DNA from 4 places in the Streptomyces sp. NBC_01216 genome. Region 3 is predicted to be linked to each of the others. Evidence: riboswitches for the same ligand, from Rfam matches in the RefSeq annotation. Region 3 holds a riboswitch; each other region holds the start of a gene.
What was found. A riboswitch is a leader RNA that binds a small molecule or an ion and turns the genes downstream of it on or off. The one in region 3 is predicted to bind cobalamin.
Positions count from the first base shown of each region.

Region 1: it holds a riboswitch for cobalamin, as region 3 does, so the genes downstream of both, OG393_RS25850 (cobalamin biosynthesis protein) here and cobN (cobaltochelatase subunit CobN) in region 3, are expected to answer to the same signal.
Region 2: it holds a riboswitch for cobalamin, as region 3 does, so the genes downstream of both, OG393_RS31790 (acyl-CoA thioesterase) here and cobN (cobaltochelatase subunit CobN) in region 3, are expected to answer to the same signal.
Region 4: it holds a riboswitch for cobalamin, as region 3 does, so the genes downstream of both, OG393_RS30360 (energy-coupling factor ABC transporter permease) here and cobN (cobaltochelatase subunit CobN) in region 3, are expected to answer to the same signal.

Region 1 covers NZ_CP108677.1:5,768,685-5,773,279, forward strand. Annotated here, with positions in the region: gene OG393_RS25840 (putative cobaltochelatase) at 1-173, opposite strand, end outside; gene OG393_RS25845 (cobyric acid synthase) at 295-1,800, opposite strand; gene OG393_RS25850 (cobalamin biosynthesis protein) at 1,797-2,759, opposite strand; cobalamin riboswitch at 2,792-2,914, opposite strand; gene OG393_RS25855 (hypothetical protein) at 3,086-3,307, opposite strand; gene OG393_RS25860 (inorganic phosphate transporter) at 3,329-4,591, opposite strand.
Region 2 covers NZ_CP108677.1:6,991,998-6,996,592, forward strand. Annotated here, with positions in the region: gene OG393_RS31780 (NAD-dependent epimerase/dehydratase family protein) at 1-609, opposite strand, end outside; gene OG393_RS31785 (DM13 domain-containing protein) at 765-1,322, shown strand; partial or broken gene OG393_RS31790 (acyl-CoA thioesterase) at 1,468-1,800, opposite strand; cobalamin riboswitch at 1,929-2,136, opposite strand; gene meaB (methylmalonyl Co-A mutase-associated GTPase MeaB) at 2,266-3,252, opposite strand; gene scpA (methylmalonyl-CoA mutase) at 3,257-4,595, opposite strand, start outside.
Region 3 covers NZ_CP108677.1:3,697,121-3,701,715, forward strand. Annotated here, with positions in the region: gene OG393_RS16230 (precorrin-8X methylmutase) at 1-608, opposite strand, end outside; gene OG393_RS16235 (cobalamin biosynthesis protein CobG) at 605-1,912, opposite strand; cobalamin riboswitch at 1,956-2,092, shown strand; gene cobN (cobaltochelatase subunit CobN) at 2,131-4,595, shown strand, end outside.
Region 4 covers NZ_CP108677.1:6,723,977-6,728,571, forward strand. Annotated here, with positions in the region: gene OG393_RS30345 (ATP-binding cassette domain-containing protein) at 1-116, opposite strand, end outside; gene cbiQ (cobalt ECF transporter T component CbiQ) at 113-862, opposite strand; gene OG393_RS30355 (energy-coupling factor ABC transporter substrate-binding protein) at 869-1,231, opposite strand; gene OG393_RS30360 (energy-coupling factor ABC transporter permease) at 1,228-1,929, opposite strand; cobalamin riboswitch at 1,959-2,164, opposite strand; gene OG393_RS30365 (PTS-dependent dihydroxyacetone kinase phosphotransferase subunit DhaM) at 2,252-2,656, opposite strand; gene dhaL (dihydroxyacetone kinase subunit DhaL) at 2,653-3,312, opposite strand; gene dhaK (dihydroxyacetone kinase subunit DhaK) at 3,378-4,364, opposite strand.

The sequences.
Region 1 (4,595 bases), 2.1 Mb from region 3:
ACCGGCACCGCCGGCAGCAGGTCCGCGAGCGCGCGGACGGCCGTGCTCTTGGCGGTGCCCTTCTCGCCGCGGACGAGGACACCGCCCACCGCCGGGCTGACGGCGTTCAGCAGCAGCGCCAGCCGCAGGTCGTCCATGCCGACGACGGCGGTGAACGGGTACCGGGTGCTCATCGGTCGATCCTTCCTTCGCGTTCGCTGTGCGTCTCCCACGGGGCGTGCGGCCCTCGTGCGCGCGTGGTGCGGGTGGTGTCGTGTGTCCCGCCCGTGAGGCGCGGGGCGTCCACGGGCGCGGTCACGGAGCGCCCGGCGGGATGAAGGGCAGACCGGCCGGCGGCCCGGTCTCGATGAGCCGGAGCAGCGCGTCCGTGTCGGCGTGTTCCTCGATCAGGTCGCCCAGCCGGTCCAGCTGTTCCTCGCGCAGCGCGCCGAAGGACGTGTCCGGCGCGGGGACGAAGCGGCGTGAGGCGCCCGCGGCCACCTCGCGCAGGAACGCCCGGCGGAATCCGTCGCTCTCCAGCGAGCCGTGCCAGTGCGTGCCCCAGACGGCGCCGACCCGGCAGCCGTCCAGGAAGGGGGCCCCGCCCAGGACCTCGGCGACGCCGTGATGGATCTCGTAGCCCTCGACCCGCTCGCCGAGCGCCTCGCCGACCGGACGGGCCAGTGTCTTGCCCGCGGCGAACCGGACCCGTACCGGCAGCAGGCCGAGCCCGTCGACCGTCCCGGCCTTCGACTCGACCTCGTCCTCGATCCGCTCCCCGAGCGCCTGGAAGCCGCCGCAGATGCCGAGGACCGGCCGGCCCTCCGCCGCCCGCCGCGCGAGGGCGTCCGCGAGGCCGCGCTCGCGCAGCCAGGCCAGCGCCCGTACCGTGCCGCGGGTGCCCGGCACGATCACCAGGTCCGCGTCGACGAGCTCCTCGGCCCGGTCCACGAAGCGCACCACCACGCCCGGCTCGGCGGCCAGCGCGTCCACGTCCGTGAAGTTGGACATGAGGGGCACGGCGCAGACCGCGACCCGCAGTACGTCCTCGCCGACGGGCGGGGCCACGACCGACTCGCGGACCGCGCCGCGCATCGAGACCCGCAGCCCGTCCTCCTCGTCGATGCCGAGCCCGTGGGCGTAGGGCAGAACGCCGAAGGTCCGGCGTCCGGTCAGCCCGTGCAGCATGTCGAGCCCCGGCTCCAGCAGCGTGACGTCGCCGCGGAACTTGTTCACCAGGTAGCCCGCGATCAGTTCCTGGTCCTCCGGTGCCAGCAGGGCCGTCGTGCCGAAGAACTGGGCGAACACCCCGCCCCGGTCGATGTCGCCGACCACGAGCACCGGCAGTCGCGCGGCGCGCGCGATGCCCATGTTCACGATGTCGGTGCGCCGCAGATTGATCTCGGCCGGACTGCCCGCCCCCTCGCAGATCACGGCGTCATACGTGCCCCGCAGCTCCTCCAGGCACGCCAGGACCGGCTCGAAGAGCTCCTTCTGCCGTCCCCCGTGATAGCCGCGCGCGCTCAGCTCGCCGACCGGCCTGCCCATCAGGACGACCTGGCTGGAACGGTCGCTGCCGGGCTTCAGCAGCACCGGGTTCATCAGGGCCGTCGGCTCCACTCGCGCGGCCTGCGCCTGCATGGCCTGCGCCCGCCCGATCTCCGCGCCCTCGCGGGTCACGAAGGAGTTCAGGGACATGTTCTGGCCCTTGAAGGGGGCCACCTTCACGCCCCGGCGGACCAGCCAGCGGCAGATGCCGGCCGTGACGACGCTCTTTCCCGCGTCGGACGTGGTCCCGGCGACCAGCAGTCCGCCCCTCATATCAGCCTCCGCTTGATGGCACCTATGATCATCCGGCCGCCCGCGCAGGTCACCAGCGTCAGCGCGGTCACCCGTCGCGAGAGCCGTACGGCCCGTTCGATGTCGGCGACCTCCACGTCCCGTCCGGGCGCGTTCAGCGCGGGCCGGTGCTCGACCCGTCCGCCGTACGAGAGCGTCCCCCCGAGCCGTACGCCGAGCGCCCCCGCGAACGAGGACTCCACCGGACCGGCGTTCGGGCTGGGATGCCGCCCGGCGTCGGCCCGCCAGGCGCGCAAGGACCCGCGCGGGTCGCCGCCGGCCACCGTGGCGAGCGCGGCGGTCAGCCGGGCCCCCGGCCAGCCGGCGACGTCGTCCAGCCTGGCCGAGGCCCAGCCGAAGCGCCGGTGACGCGGGGACCTGTGGCCGACCATGGCGTCCAGGGTGTTCACGGCCCGGAACCCCACCAGGCCCGGGACACCGGCGGCGGCGCCCCACACGAGCGCCCCCACGACCGCGTCGGAGGTGTTCTCGGCGACGGACTCCACGACCGCGCGGGCCATCGCCGGGCCGTCCAGGGAGTGCGGATCACGCCCGCACAGGTGCGGCAGCCGTTCGCGGGCGACCTCCAGGTCCCCGGCGGCCAGGGCGCCGCCGATGGCGCGGGCCTCCCGGCCCAGGGTCGTCCCGCCGACGACGGCCCACACGGTGGCCGCGGTCAGGGCGACGGACGCGGCGGGCCGGTCCCGGACGGCCCGCGCGGCCAGCGCTCCGGCCGCCGCGGCGCCTCCGGCGCAGAGGGCGGTGTGCAACGCGCCCCAGCCGCGGTGGTCGTGCCACAGAAGACGTTCGACGGTGCCGGCGAACCGCCCGAAACCGGCGACCGGATGGCCGCGGCGGGGGTCGCCGACGAGCAGGTCCGCGGCCAGACCGGCGGCGGCGCCGTACGCGAATACACCGGTGGCTGCAATGCGGCCAGGCATGGCGCTGTGTCCTCACTCAGGGTCCGCGCCCTGGCTCGACGTGACCGACGGCGAGAGTTCCTGGCTCCCGGGGAGGGTTCCCCGGTCACAGTGGCGGGACCGCGCCGGATTCGCACCGGGCTTCCTCTTCTGCCGCCGTCATGGCCCCGGAAGTCCACCACGCTGCGCGAACACCCGTCAACTCACCCTTGACCTGCGGCGGGACAGTGTGCGAAGCCCCACAGCCGACCCGCGCACAGGAAGGGCGGCGCGGCCCGTACGCACAGGACGGCCGGGCGGGCCGCACCCGAAGGTGCGGCCCGCCCGGCCGTCGGTGCTCGCCGCCGTCAGGCGACGATCAGATAGATGCCGTACGCGACGGCCGCCGCGCACAGGGCGAAGCAGGCGTAGGCGCCGGTGCGCGCCAGGGCGGCGGAGCCGCCCTGTGCGGCGGCCTGCTCCTGCTTGGAGAGGCCGACGATGCCGAGGGTGAACAGGCCCACGAGGGCGACGGTCGCCACGAGGCTGACTCCGAAGACGGAGCCGAGAGCTGCCCAGTCGATCTTCATGCGTGCGTGTCCCTTGGTTCCTTAGACCGCCGCGGCGGGGGCCGCGGGGGCTGCCGGGTCCGTGGGGGCCGGCGCGGGGATGGTGGTCTTGAGCTCCTCGGCCGCGGCGACCGCGGTTCCGGTGGGCGGCGGGGTGACGGCCGCGATCGCGGTGGTCACGACACCGGCGGGCTCGTCGTCGAGGTCGTCCGCGGTGACGTTGCTGTGGTCGACCGGCTTGCGGCGGGACAGGGCCCAGATGACGCCCGACCCGGCGACCAGCAGGATCGCGACGACGACGATGCCCCAGGTGCCCTGCTTGGTGAGGAACTCGGCGCCGGCGCCGACCAGTCCGGCGGCGGGCAGGGTCAGGCCCCAGGCGACGAACATCCGGGTCGCGGTGGACCAGCGGACGACACCGCCCTTGCGGCCGAGGCCCGCGCCCATCACGGCACCGGAGCAGGACTGCGTGGTGGAGAGGGAGAAGCCGAGGTGGGAGGAGGCCAGGATGACCGTGGCCGCGCTGGTCTGGGCGGCGAAGCCCTGCGGCGGCCGGAGGTCGGTCAGGCCCTTGCCCATGGTGCGGATGATGCGCCAGCCGCCGAGGTAGGTGCCGAGCGCGATGGCCACACCGGCCGCGACGATGACCCACATCGGAGGGTTGGAGCCGGGGACGAGGACGCCGCCGGTGACCAGGGCGAGGGTGATGACACCCATGGTCTTCTGGGCGTCGTTGGTGCCGTGGGCGAGGGAGACGAGGCCGGCGGAGGCGATCTGCCCGGCACGGTAGCCCTTGGCCGTGGCCTTCGCGTCGGTCCGGGAACCGATCCGGTACGTCAGCCTGGTGGCCGCCCAGGCGGCCAGTCCGGCGACGACCGGTGCGGCGATCGCGGGGAGCAGGACCTTGGTGACGACGGTGCCGCCGTTGACCGCGGACCAGCCGGCCGACATGACGGCCGCGCCTATGAGGCCGCCGAAGAGAGCGTGGGAGGAGCTGGACGGAAGTCCGAGCAGCCAGGTCAGCAGATTCCAGAGGATGGCACCGACGAGCGCCGCGAAGATCACTTCGGTACGAATGCCCTGTTCGTTGATGATCCCGCCGGAGATCGTCTTGGCGACCTCCACGGACAGGAACGCACCGACCAGGTTGAGCACGGCGGACATGGCCACCGCCGTCTTGGGCTTGAGGGCACCGGTCGAGATGGTCGTCGCCATCGCGTTGGCGGTGTCGTGGAAACCGTTCGTGAAATCGAACACGAGAGCTGTCACGACCACAATCGCGAGCAGCAGCGTGATGTGTTCCATTTAC
Region 2 (4,595 bases), 3.3 Mb from region 3:
CAGACTGACCGCGGACCCGTCGACGGCTCGCGCCCACGCCGCCGCCAGGTGCTCCTGGGCCAGCTTCGTCGCGGCGTACACGTTCCGCGGGTCGGCTGGGGTGTCCTCGTCGACCAGCCCCGGCGCCAGCAGGGCTCCACACGTGGGGCAGCGCGGTTCGAAGAGCCCCTCCCGGAGGTCCTCGGCGCTGCGGGCGCCGGCCCGGACGCGTCCGTGACGGGGGCACTCGTACCGTCCCTCCCCGTACACGACCATCGACCCCGCGAGGACGAGCCGCCTCGGGCCCGTCTCGGCCATCGCCGCGAGCAGCACGGCGGTGCCCAGGTCGTTGCAGCCCACGTACGCGGGCGCGTCGGCGAAGTCTTTGCCCAGGCCGACCATGGCGGCCTGATGGCAGACCGCGTCGACGCCGCGCAGCGCCGCCCGGACGCTCGGCGCGTCCCTGACGTCGGCGCCCACGAACTCCACCCCCGGCGGCGGCTCCGGAGCGGTCGGGTGCGCGCTGGGCAGCAGCGCGTCGAGGACGACCGGCTCGTGGCCCGCCCTGCCCAGTGCCGTGACGATGTGCGAGCCGATGAACCCGGCTCCTCCTGTGACAAGTACACGCATGGCGGGGACGCTACGGAACGAAGGGCCGCGGCGGAGCGGCCCACGCCGCGCCGTAAGCGTTTCGTCATCACCGTGGCCCTCCCGTCCGGGCCCGTGTTCGCGTTGGATGGCCGAAGAGACATCCGGAACGGAACGAGTGGACGAGGAGGTGCGCCGTGGGGCGCGTCACGAGGAAGTGGTGGTGGACCGGGGCGGCGGTCGTGGCTGTGGCGGTCGCCGCCGGGCTGGTGTGGTTCAAGCCCTGGGCGCTGTGGGTGGACGAGACCGTGCACGAGGCGCTGCCCTCCGCGAGCGCGCCGGCCGCGCCGCCCGCCGCGACCGAGGCCCCCTCGTCCCCGCAGACCACACCGGCCGCCGGCCCGGTCACCCTCGCCGAGGGCACCTTCATCAGCCACGAGCACGCCACCAGCGGCACCGCGAAGATCGTCCGCCTGTCGGACGGCACCCCGGTGCTGCGCCTCGAAGGTCTGGACACCTCCAGCGGCCCGGACCTCCGCGTGTGGCTGAGTGACGCACCGGTCAAGGAAGGGAAGGACGGCTGGCGCGTCTTCGACGACGGCAAGCACGTGAGCCTCGGCAAGCTCAAGGGCAACAAGGGCGACCAGAACTATCCGCTGCCCGCCGACGTGGACTGGGAGGCATACCCGAGCGTCAGCATCTGGTGCGACCGGTTCGACGTGTCCTTCGGCGCCGCGGGTCTCGTACGGACCTGACGGGCCGCGTCTCCCGCGCCGGACGGCCGCGCGCCGTCCGGCCCGCCGGCGGGGACGCGTCCCGCGCGCGCCGGACGGCAAACCGGTCCGCCGTCGCGGCCCGACGGGTCCGTCAGGACAGTCCGGGAAGCGCCACGTCGAGTACCGGCACCGCACGCGGTGAGCCGTCGGCGTCGATCGCGACGAAGGTCAGGAACGCCGTGGCGACCTCGGTGGCGGGCCCCGAGCTGTTCCACCGCTCGGCCGTGACACGCACGCCGACGGTCATCGACGTCCGACCGGCGCGCTCCAGCCCGGCCTCGACGCTCAGCAGGTCCCCGGCCCGCACCGGAGCCAGGAACGTCATCCGGTCCACCGAGACGGTCACGGCCGGACCGTCCGCGTGGCGTCCGGCGGCGGCCGCCGCGGCGTCGTCGATGAGTTTCATCATCACGCCGCCGTGGATGGTGCCGTAGAGGTTGGTGTCGTGGTCGCTCATGATGTGGGCGAGGACCACCCGGGAGTCATCCGGGGTCTTGGTCGTACGTGCGGGGCGGGAGACGGTGCGATCGGCCACGTCAACTCTCCTTCGCGAGTCGCGGCGGTGCTGGGCCGCGCGCACGGGGTACCGGCGCGCGGGCAGCGGCAGGTCTTCGGACTCGCGGGCACGTCCACCGGGGTCGACCGGGGGACACCTAGTGGCCGTCGCTTCCCGGGCCGGTGCGGGCCCAGTGCGTATGACGGCGGTCGTTCCCGCTCACCGCTGCGGGGCAGTCCCGGATTCCCACCGGGTTCCCTCTCGCGATCCGGAAGTACCGAAGAGCGGGCTTCGCTCCCGGATCGTGTCGACGCCCGGCGGCCCCCGTGCCGGAGGCAGGGGGGAGCGGGGCGAACCAGCTGCGGGCACCACCCTACGTGCCGGGCGGTGACCGCCCGGCAGGTAGGGCCACCGGGAGGGCCGCGCTCAGGCCCGGCCCTCCCGGAAGGCGCTCAGGATGCGCTCCGCCGCGAGCGTCGCGGTCAGCCGCCCGTCCCGTACCTGGCGCTCGACCTCCGGCGTGAGCGCCCGTACGGCGGGATCGGCGTGCAGCCGGCCCAGCAGTTCGTCACGCACCATCGTCCAGGCCCAGTCCACCTGCTGGTCCCGGCGCCGGGCGGCCAGCCGGCCCGCCGCGTCCAGGAGCGAGCGGTGCCCTTCGAGGCGCTCCCAGATCTCCTCCAGGCCGGTCGACTCGCGCGCGCTGCAGCTGAGGACCGGCGGCGTCCACACCGCCTCCCGGCCGTGCATCAGCCTCAGCGCGCCCGCCAGTTCCCGCGCCGCGGCGCGCGCGTCGGTCGCGTGGGGCCCGTCCGCCTTGTTCACCGCCACGACGTCGGCCAGCTCCAGGACACCCTTCTTGATCCCCTGCAGTTGGTCCCCGGTGCGTGCCAGCGTGAGCAGCAGGAAGGAGTCGACCATGTTCGCCACGGCCGTCTCCGACTGCCCTACACCCACGGTCTCCACCAGCACCACGTCGTACCCCGCCGCCTCCATGACCACGATCGACTCGCGCGTCGCCTTGGCCACACCGCCGAGGGTGCCGGCGGTGGGGGAGGGCCGCACGAACGCAGCCGGGTCGACCGCCAGCCGCTCCATACGGGTCTTGTCGCCCAGGATCGAGCCGCCGGTGCGGGTGGAGGACGGGTCCACGGCGAGCACCGCCACCTTGTGCCCGAGGCCGGTCAGCATCGTGCCGAAGGTGTCGATGAAGGTGGACTTGCCCACGCCGGGCACGCCGCTGATCCCGATCCGCCGGGCCCGGCCGCTGTGCGGCAGCAGCTCGGTCAGCAACTCCTGCGCGAGGGCCCGGTGGTCCGGGCGGGTGGACTCGACCAGGGTGATGGCACGCGCGACCAGCGCGCGCCTCCCCTCCCGGACACCCTTCGCGTACGTGTCGATGTCGATGGCCATGGGGTCAGCGGCCGTGCCCCAGGTCGGCCGCCAGGCGGCGTACGAGGTCCGCTGCCGCGTCGGGGATGACCGTGCCGGGCGGGAAGACGGCGGCCGCCCCCATCTCCAGGAGGGTGGGCACGTCCTGGGGCGGGATGACTCCGCCGACCACGATCATGATGTCCTCGCGGCCCTCCGCGGCGAGTTCCTCCCGCAGCGCGGGCACGAGCGTGAGGTGTCCGGCCGCCAGCGAGGAGACGCCCACGATGTGGACGTCCGCCTCGACGGCCTGTCGGGCGACCTCCGCCGGGGTCTGGAAGAGGGGACCGACGTCCACGTCGAAGCCCAGGTCGGCGAAGGCCGTGGCGATCACCTTCTGGCCGCGGTCGTGCCCGTCCTGGCCCATCTTGGCGACCAGGATGCGCGGGCGACGGCCCTCGGCCTCCTCGAAGGCGTCCACCAGGGCGCGCGTGCTCTCCACGGACGGGGACTCCCCGGCTTCGTTGCGGTACACATCGGAGATCGTACGGATCTGGCCCGCGTGCCGTCCGTACACCTTCTCCAGGGCGTCGGAGATCTCACCCACCGTCGCTTTCGCCCGAGCGGCCCGCACGGCCAGCTCCAGCAGGTTCCCCGAACCTCCGGCGGCCCGGGTGAGGTCGTCGAGCGCGGCCAGGCACGCCCGCTCGTCCCGTTCCTCGCGCAGCCGTCGCAGCTTCTCGATCTGCCGGGCGCGCACGGAGGAGTTGTCGACCTTGAGGACGTCGATCTCCTCGTCGCCGTCCACGCGGTACTTGTTCACACCGATCACCGGCTGCCGGCCGGAGTCGATCCGGGCCTGCGTGCGGGCGGCGGCCTCCTCCACACGCAGCTTCGGGATGCCCGCGTCGATGGCCTGCGCCATGCCGCCGGCGGCCTCGACCTCCTCGATGTGCTGCCAGGCCCGGCGGGCCAGGTCGTATGTCAGCCGCTCCACGTAGGCGCTGCCGCCCCAGGGGTCGATGACCCGGGTGGTGCCCGACTCCTGCTGGAGGAGCAGCTGGGTGTTGCGGGCGATGCGGGCGGAGAAGTCGGTCGGCAGGGCGAGGGCCTCGTCGAGGGCGTTGGTGTGCAGCGACTGGGTGTGGCCCTGGGTGGCCGCCATCGCCTCCACACAGGTGCGGGTGACGTTGTTGAACACGTCCTGCGCGGTGAGCGACCAGCCGGAGGTCTGCGAATGGGTACGCAGGGAGAGCGACTTGGCGTTCCGCGGGTCGAACTGCCTCACCAGCTTCGCCCACAGCAGCCGGGCCGCGCGCAGTTTGGCGACCTCCATGAAGAAGTTCATGCCGATCGCCCAGAAGAACGACAGGCGCGGCGCGAAC
Region 3 (4,595 bases):
GCGGTCATCGCGCTGCCGCCGCGGCGGCCCCGGACGACGAGGTAGTCGAGGCCCAGGTCCTGTGCCGCCAGCGCGTCCTTCGACTCGGCGGCGCCGATGAAGCCGACCGGGATGCCGAGGACGGCGGCGGGACGCCCCGCGCCCTTCCCGACCATCTCGAGAAGGCGGAAGAGGGCGGTGGGCGCGTTGCCGATGGCGACGACCGAGCCTTCGAGGCGGTCGCGCCACAGCTCCATGGCCGCCGCGCTGCGGGTGGTGCCCAGCTCGGCCGCCAGCGCGGGCACGGCGGGGTCGGAGAGCGTGCAGACCACGTCGTTGCCGGCGGGCAGGCGCTTGCGGGTGACGCCGCTGGCGACCATCTGGGCGTCGCAGAGGATCGGCGCGCCGGCGCGCAGGGCGGCGCGTGCCCGGGAGACGACCCCCGGCGAGTAGGCGAGGTCCCGGACGAGGTCGACCATGCCGCAGGCGTGGATCATCCGCACCGCGACCTGGCTGACGTCGGCGGGCAGACCCGCGAGATCCGCCTCGGCGCGGATCGTGGCAAAGGACTGGCGGTATATCTCCGCCCCGTCCTTCTCGTAGTCGAACATCCTGTTGCTCTCGCTCATCTCGTGGGTGTGGACGGGCGGCGGGCCGCCGCGACGGCGTCGGGGAGGTCTGTACGCGGGACGGGGCGCCCGTCCACCAGGTAGTGGCCGTCGGCGGTGGCGACGACGTCGACCCACTCGCCGGGCCCCCCGGTCGGGTGGCCGCAGCGCCGCTCGCACCCCGAGAACCGGACGGGTGAACCGCCCCCGTCCGTGCCGGGTGTCGCGTCCGCCCGGACGTCGGCGAGCGACTTGGCGCATCCGGGCCGCCCGGTGCACGCGCCCACGTCGAGCCAGGGGGAGTCCGCGCGGGTGAGCAGACCGGCCCCGGCGAGCGCGCCGAGGCGCGCCTCGGCGGCGGGACGGCCGGGGAACCCGGTCACGACGGCTCCGCGCCAGGGGGTGAGCCGCAGCTCACCGGGGGCGGCACCGTCCGGGGTGAGGGCACGGAGCTGCGCGGCGGTGAGCCGCCCGAGCCGCGCGACGACGGATACGGCGTACCTCCCGGTCGCCGGGTCGCCGAGCACACCGGGGCGGGGACCGGCGGAGCCGGGCGGGGTCGTGGGAGTGTGCGGGGCCGCCGGCCGCGCGGGGACGCCCGCGCGGACGAGGGCGCCCGCGAGGTCCGGCTCCACTCCCGCCGGGAGTTCCCGGACGCGCCAGGCCCCGGTGCCCGCCGCGCGCGCGGCGGCGAGGAAGGCGCCGGCGGCGGCGAGCGCCGCACGGGCCGCGTCGGAGCCCGCGACCCGGACGGTCCGGGCTCCGGCCCGGACCAGCGCGTCGCCGTCAGCCCGGGACGTTGAGAACAAGGTCACATCCGCGCCCAGCCCCGCCACGTCCCCGCGGCCGTCGTCCAGAGCGAAGAGAAAACGTCCGGAAAGCGCCGTCGTCCAGTCCTGCCCGCAGAGCAGGCCGTCCAGCTCGCGTGCCCACAACTGCACGTTCCCGCCGCCGATTCCGTCCACCCCGGCCAGCGGCGAGGCGACGATGTTCCGGATCCGCTCGTGCGCGGAGGAGGGCAGCAGCGCGGCGGCCGAGAGCAGCTCCGCCAGCCGGGCGTCGCAGCCCTCGGAGAGGCCCCGCAGCTCCACGTTCCCCCGGGACGTGACACTGATCCGTCCGTCGCCCAGAGTCTCCGCCGCGTCCGCCAGAACATGCGCCTGACGTGACGTCAGAACGCCGGCGGGCAGGCGTAGTCGAGCCAGGAGACCGTCATCGGCTGCGTGCAGCCGGAGCGCCCCGGGGCAGGCGTCGCCCCGGTCCCGCACGGGCGGTTCGCCCCGGTCGGGAAGGGGGGGTGGGATGGGCGGCATGGCGGCGAGCATACCCACGTCGTTCCGGCCGCCATCCCTGCGCCGGGCGGCCAGGATCTACTATGCAGACGGCATGGGGTCCCAGGACCCCGGGGAGGAAGCCCGGTGAGAATCCGGCGCGGTCCCGCCACTGTGAGCCGGCTCCGAAGACGGAGCCGGTGAGTCAGGAACTCCCGCCGTCCACACGACCACCCGGGGCGCGGACAACCCCGAGGAAGGCCTGCGCTCGCATGCGAATTCTGTTGCTGTCGCACTCCGACACCGACCTGCTCAGCGCCCGCGCGGCCGGCGGCCCGGTCGCGTACCGCTTCGCCAACCCCGCCCGCCTCCCGCTCGGCGACCTGCCCGGTCTCCTCGACGGCGCCGACCTCGTGCTGGTCCGCCTCCTCGGCGGCCTGCGCGCCTGGGAGGACGGGCTGCGGGCCCTGCTCGCCGAGGACCAGCCGCGGCCCGTCGTCGTGCTCTCCGGCGAGCAGGCCCCCGACGCCCAGCTGATGGAGTCGTCCACCGTCCCGATCGGCGTCGCCACCGAGGCCCACGCCTACCTGGCGCACGGCGGCCCGGACAACCTGGAGCAGCTGGCCCGCTTCCTCTCCGACACCGTGCTGCTCACCGGCCACGGCTTCGAGGCCCCGGCCGCCGCCCCCACCTGGGGGCCGCTGGAGCGCACCCCGCGCACGACCGACGGCCCGACCATCGCGGTGCTCTACTACCGCGCCCACCACATGAGCGGCAACACCGGCTTCGTCGCCGCGCTCTGCGAGGCGATCGAGGACGCGGGCGCCCAGGCCCGTCCGCTCTTCGTCGCCTCCCTGCGCGCCCCCGAGCCCGAACTGCTCGACCGGCTCCGCGACGCCGACGCCATCGTCACCACCGTGCTCGCCGCCGGCGGCACCAAGCCCGCCGAGGCCCAGGCCGGCGGCGACGAGGAGTCCTGGGACGCGGGTGCGCTCGCCGCTCTCGACGTCCCGATCCTCCAGGCACTCTGCCTCACCGGGTCCCGCTCGGCCTGGGAGGAGAACGACGAGGGACTGTCCCCGCTCGACGCGGCGAGCCAGGTCGCCGTTCCCGAGTTCGACGGCCGCCTGATCACCGTCCCCTTCTCCTTCAAGGAGATCGACGAGGACGGCCTGCCGGCCTACGTCGCCGACCCCGAACGCGCCGCCCGCGTCGCCGGGATCGCCGTGCGCCACGCCCGCCTGCGGCACATCCCGAACGCCGGGAAGAAGCTGGCGCTCGTCCTCTCCGCGTACCCGACCAAGCACTCCCGGATCGGCAACGCCGTCGGCCTGGACACGCCCGCCTCGGCCGTGGCGCTGCTCCGCAGACTGCGCGCGGAGGGCTACGACTTCGGCCCGGTCGAGGACCTCCCCGGCGTGGTCTCCGGCGACGGCGACGAGCTGATCTACGCCCTGATCGAGGCCGGCGGCCACGACCAGGACTGGCTCACCGAGGAGCAGCTGGCGCGCAACCCGGTCCGCATCCCGGCCGCCGACTACAAGCGCTGGTACGCGACCCTCCCGGCCGGACTCCGCGCGTCCGTCGAGGAACACTGGGGCCCCGCGCCCGGCGAGATGTTCCTCGACCGCTCCCGCAACCCCGAGGGCGACATCGTGCTCGCCGCCCTGCGCCGCGGGAACCTGCTGATCCTCATCCAGCCGCCGCGCGGCTTCGGCGAGAACCCGATCGCGATCTACCACGACCCGGACCTGCCGCCCTCGCACCACTACCTGGCCGCCTACCGCTGGATCGCGGCACGCGCCGAGGACGGCGGCTTCGGGGCGGACGCGATGGTCCACCTCGGCAAGCACGGCAACCTGGAGTGGCTGCCGGGCAAGAACGCGGGTCTGTCGGCGGCCTGCGGCCCGGACGCGGCGCTCGGCGACCTCCCGCTGGTCTACCCCTTCCTCGTCAACGACCCGGGCGAGGGCACCCAGGCCAAACGCCGGGTCCACGCGACGCTCGTCGACCACCTGGTGCCGCCGATGGCGCGCGCCGACTCGTACGGCGACATCGCGCGCCTGGAGCAGCTGCTCGACGAGTACGCGCAGATCTCCTCCATGGACCCGTCGAAGCTCCCGGCGATCCGTGCCCAGATCTGGACGCTGATCCAGGCCGCGAAGCTCGATCACGACCTGGGGATGGACGACCGGCCCGACGACGACGGCTTCGACGACTTCCTGCTGCACGTCGACGGCTGGCTCTGTGAGGTCAAGGACGCGCAGATCAGGGACGGTCTGCACGTCCTCGGCGGAGCGCCGGAGGGCGAGGCGCGGGTCAACCTGGTCCTGTCGATCCTCCGGGCCCGGCAGATATGGGGCGGCACCCAGGCGCTCCCGGGCCTGCGCGAGGCACTCGGCCTGGACGAGTCGGCCGCGACGCGCACCACCGCCGACGACGCGGAGGCGAAGGCGCGCGAGCTGGTCGAGGCGATGGAGGCCGCCGGCTGGTCGGTGCACGCGGTCGCCGAGGTCGCCGGCGGGCACGGCCCCGAGGTCGCCGCGGTGCTGCGGTTCGCCTGCGAGCAGGTCGTCCCGCGGCTCGCCGCCACGACCGACGAGCTGACGCACGCCGTCCACGCGCTGAACGGAGGCTTCGTGCCGGCCGGGCCTTCCGGTTCGCCGCTGCGCGGTCTGGTCAACGTGCTCCCGACAGGCCGCAACTTCTACTCCGTCGACCCCAAGGCCGTACCGTC
Region 4 (4,595 bases), 3.0 Mb from region 3:
AGCGCGGTGGCCCGGCCCTCGGGCACCGCGAAGCGGATACCGTCGAGCACGGCGGGCCCGTCCTGGTAGGCGAAACCCGCCTCCACCAGCTCGACGACAGTGGACCGAGTACTCACGGCAGGTACCTTTCGAGGACGAGGGTGAGCGCGACGAGTCCGGCGAGCACGCCCGCCGTCGCCGCGAGGAAACGGCGGGAGACCGCGGCCTCGGGCACCAGCACCCGCAGCGTGCCGTCGTAGCCCCGCCCGGCGAGTCCGCTCTGGAGGCGCTGCGCCCGGTCGAAGGCGCGGACGAACGCCGTGGCGCCGAGACCGGCCAGCGAGCGCCAGGTCGCCGCCCGTGTGGTCAGCCCGAGCCGGGACGCCTGCGCCTGCCGGATCTTCGACATCGCGTCCAGGAGCAGGAAGCTGATCCGGTACATGACCAGCGCGACATCCACCACGGGCGCCGGCACCCCCGCCCGCACCAGCCGGGGCAGCACGTCCGAGACGGGTGTGGTGAACGCGAACAGCAGCACCCCCAGGGAGGCGGCCGAGGTCCGCAGCAGCAGCTGGCCGGCCTGTGCCGGTCCGTCCGGCGCGAGCGCGACCAGGCCGCGGGACCCGCCGACCTCGAACAGCAGCGGGACCGCGCCCGTCACGCAGAACCCCAGAGGGATGCGGAACGCCCGCCACAGCTGACGCCGCGGCACTCCGGCCGGTCCGAGCAGCACGCCCAGCGTGGCGGCGGCGACCAGCACCGCCCCCGGCCACGGCGGCAGGGACACCGCGCACAGGGTCAGACCGAAACCGAGCAGGGCCTTCTCGCCCGGATGCCGGCGGCGCCAGCGACTGCTGTGTGCCGCCGCGTCGATGGGCAGCATCCCCGGCTACTCTTCACCGGCGGTCGTCGGCCCTGGCACCGGGGCCGACGACGCGGTACCCGCCACCGCGCGGGCCGCGCCCTGCCTGCGGCCCTTGCGCAGGCCGAAGTAGTACGCGAGGACACCCGCTCCGAGCGCCGCCTGGAGCGAGAACAGGGCCGACTCGACCTCTCCGGACGGCGGCTCGTACAGCGGGCTGAACCACGGCTCGTAGTCCGGCCGGATCTCGGTGATCGCCGACTCCGCCTCACCGTCGGCCCCCGTGAACGGCTCCTCCTTGTGGTCCCCGAGCCCCAGCAGCAGGGGCAGCACGGCCAGCGCCGCGACCACCAGGAGCAGCAGAGTGTTGATCTTCGCGTTCCGGCTCATCGGGCGACCGCCTCCGTGGTCTCGCTCTTGCGGGCGGCGGGCAGCAGCACGCCGAGGCGGCTCAGCTCCCCCTTGCTGGACTGCGCGAGCAGCCGCATCACGAGGACCGTCAGCAGCCCCTCGCTGACCGCGAGCGGCAGCTGGGTGACGGCGAAGATGCCGCCGAACTTCGCGAGCGAACCCAGGACACCGCTGACCGGGTCCGGGAAGGCCAGTGACAGCTGCACGCTGGTGACGCAGTACGTCGAGAGGTCGGCGACGAAGGCTCCGAAGAAGACGCTCACCATCAGCGGGGCGTCGAACCGCCGCAGCAGCCGGTACGTCCCGTACCCGGCCCAGGGGCCGACGATCGCCATCGAGAAGACGTTGGCGCCGAGGGTGGTGAGTCCGCCGTGTGCCAGGAGTAGCGCCTGGAACAGCAGGGTGATGGTGCCCAGGACCGCCATCACGGGCGGCCGGAACAGGATCGCCCCCAGTCCCGTACCGGTGGGATGCGAGCAACTGCCCGTCACCGAGGGGATCTTGAGGGCGGACAAGACGAAGGTGAAGGCGCCCGAGGCGCCGAGCAGCAGGGTGGACTCGGGATGAGCCTTTACTTCACGGGACAGCGCGCGGACACCGTGGACGACGAACGGGGCGGACGCGACGCCCCAGGCGGCCGCGTGCACAGGGGGCAGATACCCCTCGGCGATATGCATGGTTGGGAGACCCTCTCCAGCACCTCGTGGATGGACAACGCACCTTGGCCGGTCTCCTGGCTGACGGTCATGCCGCCCGGACTCCGCCTTCCCACACCGGCCGCGGTCACCCGCGGTGGTGCAGTGGCTTCCCTGGGGTCCTCCCAGGGCGTGGAGCCGGACCTCCCGATCACAGTGGCGAGGGCCGCACCGGTACTGCACCGGTTTCCCGTACACCAAGGCCCTGTGACATTAGTGGGTTGACCAGGCACATCACAACACGGTGGGGTGCCGGGACTCCCCGTGACGGGGCGGCCGGGCCGACCGGCCGCCCCGCCGGCCCTCACGCCTTCCGGTAGGCGTACGCCTCGGCGGCCGCCGCTTCCACGGCGTCCAGGTCCCCACCGGCACTCGCCGTCACGAGAGCGGCGACCGCTCCCTCGACGAACGGCGCGTCGATCAGCCGCGCCCCCTCGGGCAGCTCGTCCCCCTCGGCGAGCAGGGCCTTGACGGTCAGCACGGCACTGCCCAGATCGACGAGCAGGGCCACCCCGGCTCCCTCGTCGGCCGCGTCGGCGGCCTTCGCGATCAGCTCGGCGCTGGTACCCAGCCCCCCGTCGGGGGTTCCGCCCGCAGGGAGGATCGGGGCGGAGGGGCCGCCCCCCGAGAGACCCCGGGCGAGCTCCGCCACGGCTCCGGCCACGGAAGCGCTGTGCGACACCAGCACGATGCCGACCCGCCCGCTCATCGGGACACCTCCGCCAGCGCGGCGACCAGCAGCGCCGACGAGGTGGCGCCCGGATCCTGGTGCCCGACGGAACGCTCTCCCAGGTAGCTGGCCCGCCCCTTGCGCGCCCGCAGGGGTACGGTCGCCAGCGCGCCCCGCTCGGCCGCCTCCCGGGCCGCGTCGAAGGACTCGCCCAGCGCCTCGGCCGCCGGTACCAGCGCGTCCAGCATGGTCTTGTCGCCCGGCCGCGCCCCGCCGAGCCCGGAGACGGCCGCGACCCCGGCGGCCAGCGCCTCGGCGAGCCGCTCGCGGCTCACGGCCGCTTCGTCGCCCAGAGCCTTGCCGGTGCGCCGCAGCAGCGTTCCGTACAGCGGCCCGGAGGCACCTCCGACCGTGGAGATCAGCTGCCGCCCGGCCGCGCGGAGCACGGCCCCCGGTGTCGGCGGCGGCTCCTTCTCCAGTACGGCCGTGACGGCGGCGAAACCCCGTCGCATGTTGGCGCCGTGATCGGCGTCCCCGATCGCGGAGTCCAGCTCCGTGAGGCGGTCCGCCTCGCGGTCGACGGCCGCGGCGGCGGCGCTGAGCCAGCGGACGAAGAACGCCGTGTCGAGCGCGCCGGGAACCGGCCCCGGCGCGGGGGGCCCCTCGGGCGTGCCGGGGGTGGTCGGCTCGGTCACTTCTGTCACCTCGGTCGTGTCGGGGCGTGCGGGGACTGCGGGGCCGCGCGTGCGTGCGGGTTCTCTCACCGGCCCCACCGCAGGGCGGGCGTCCGCACCGGTGCGTCCCACAGGCGCAGCAGCTCCTCGTCGGCCGCGCACAGGGTCACCGAACAGCCGGCCATGTCGAGCGAGGTCACGTAGTTCCCGACCAGCGTGCGCGCGACCGGGACCCGCCGCTCGGACAGGACCCGCTGGACCTCGGCGTTGAACCCGTACAGTTCGAGCAGCGGCGTCGCGCCCATGCCGTTCACCAGGGCCAGTACCGGTCCCGTCGGCCTCAGATCCTCCAGGACGGCGTCCACCGCGAAGTCTGCGATCTCCCGGGAGGTCATCATCGGGCGCCGTTCCCGGCCCGGCTCCCCGTGGATACCGACACCCAACTCCAGTTCCCCGTCCGGCAGGTCGAAGGTGGGACCGCCCTTCGCGGGCGTGCTGCAGGCGCTCAGCGCCACCCCGAACGACCGCGACCTCTCGTTCACCCGCCGGGCGATCGCCTCGACCCGCTCCAACGGCGCGCCCTCCTCCGCGGCGGCCCCCGCGATCTTCTCCACGAACAGGGTGCCGCCGGTTCCCCGCCGGCCGGCGGTGTAGAGGCTGTCGGTCACCGCCACGTCGTCGTCGACGAGCACCTGGGCGACCTGCACGCCCTCGTCCTCGGCCAGCTCGGCGGCCATCTCGAAGTTGAGGACGTCCCCGGTGTAGTTCTTGACGACGAACAGCACCCCCGCCCCGCTGTCGACCGCGGCGGCGGCCCGCACCATCTGGTCCGGAACGGGCGAGGTGAACACCTCGCCGGCGCAGGCCGCCGCCAGCATCCCGGGCCCGACGAACCCGGCGTGCAGCGGCTCGTGCCCCGAGCCGCCGCCGGATATCAGGCCCACCTTCCCCGCCATGGGCGCGTCCCGCCGCAGGACGACCCGGTTCTCGACGTCGACGGTCAACTCGGGATGTGCCGCGGCCATGCCCCGTAGCGCGTCGGCGACGACGGTCTCCGGAACGTTGATCAGCATCCGCACGATGTCCTCCTGATGAGTGGAACGGGCGAGTCGTTCGGCACGGCCCTCACGGCCCGGTGAGCGGGCCGTGGAAGGACCGTGATGCTTCCCGGCGCCCGCGGCGACCTCACACGCGGTCCCGGCACCGGTCGGCCGCCGGCGGTGCTGAGGGGACATCACCACGGGGAGGGCGGGCGGGCTGTGCTTCGCCGGTGCGCATCACCCGGCAATTATCGGCGGAGGACC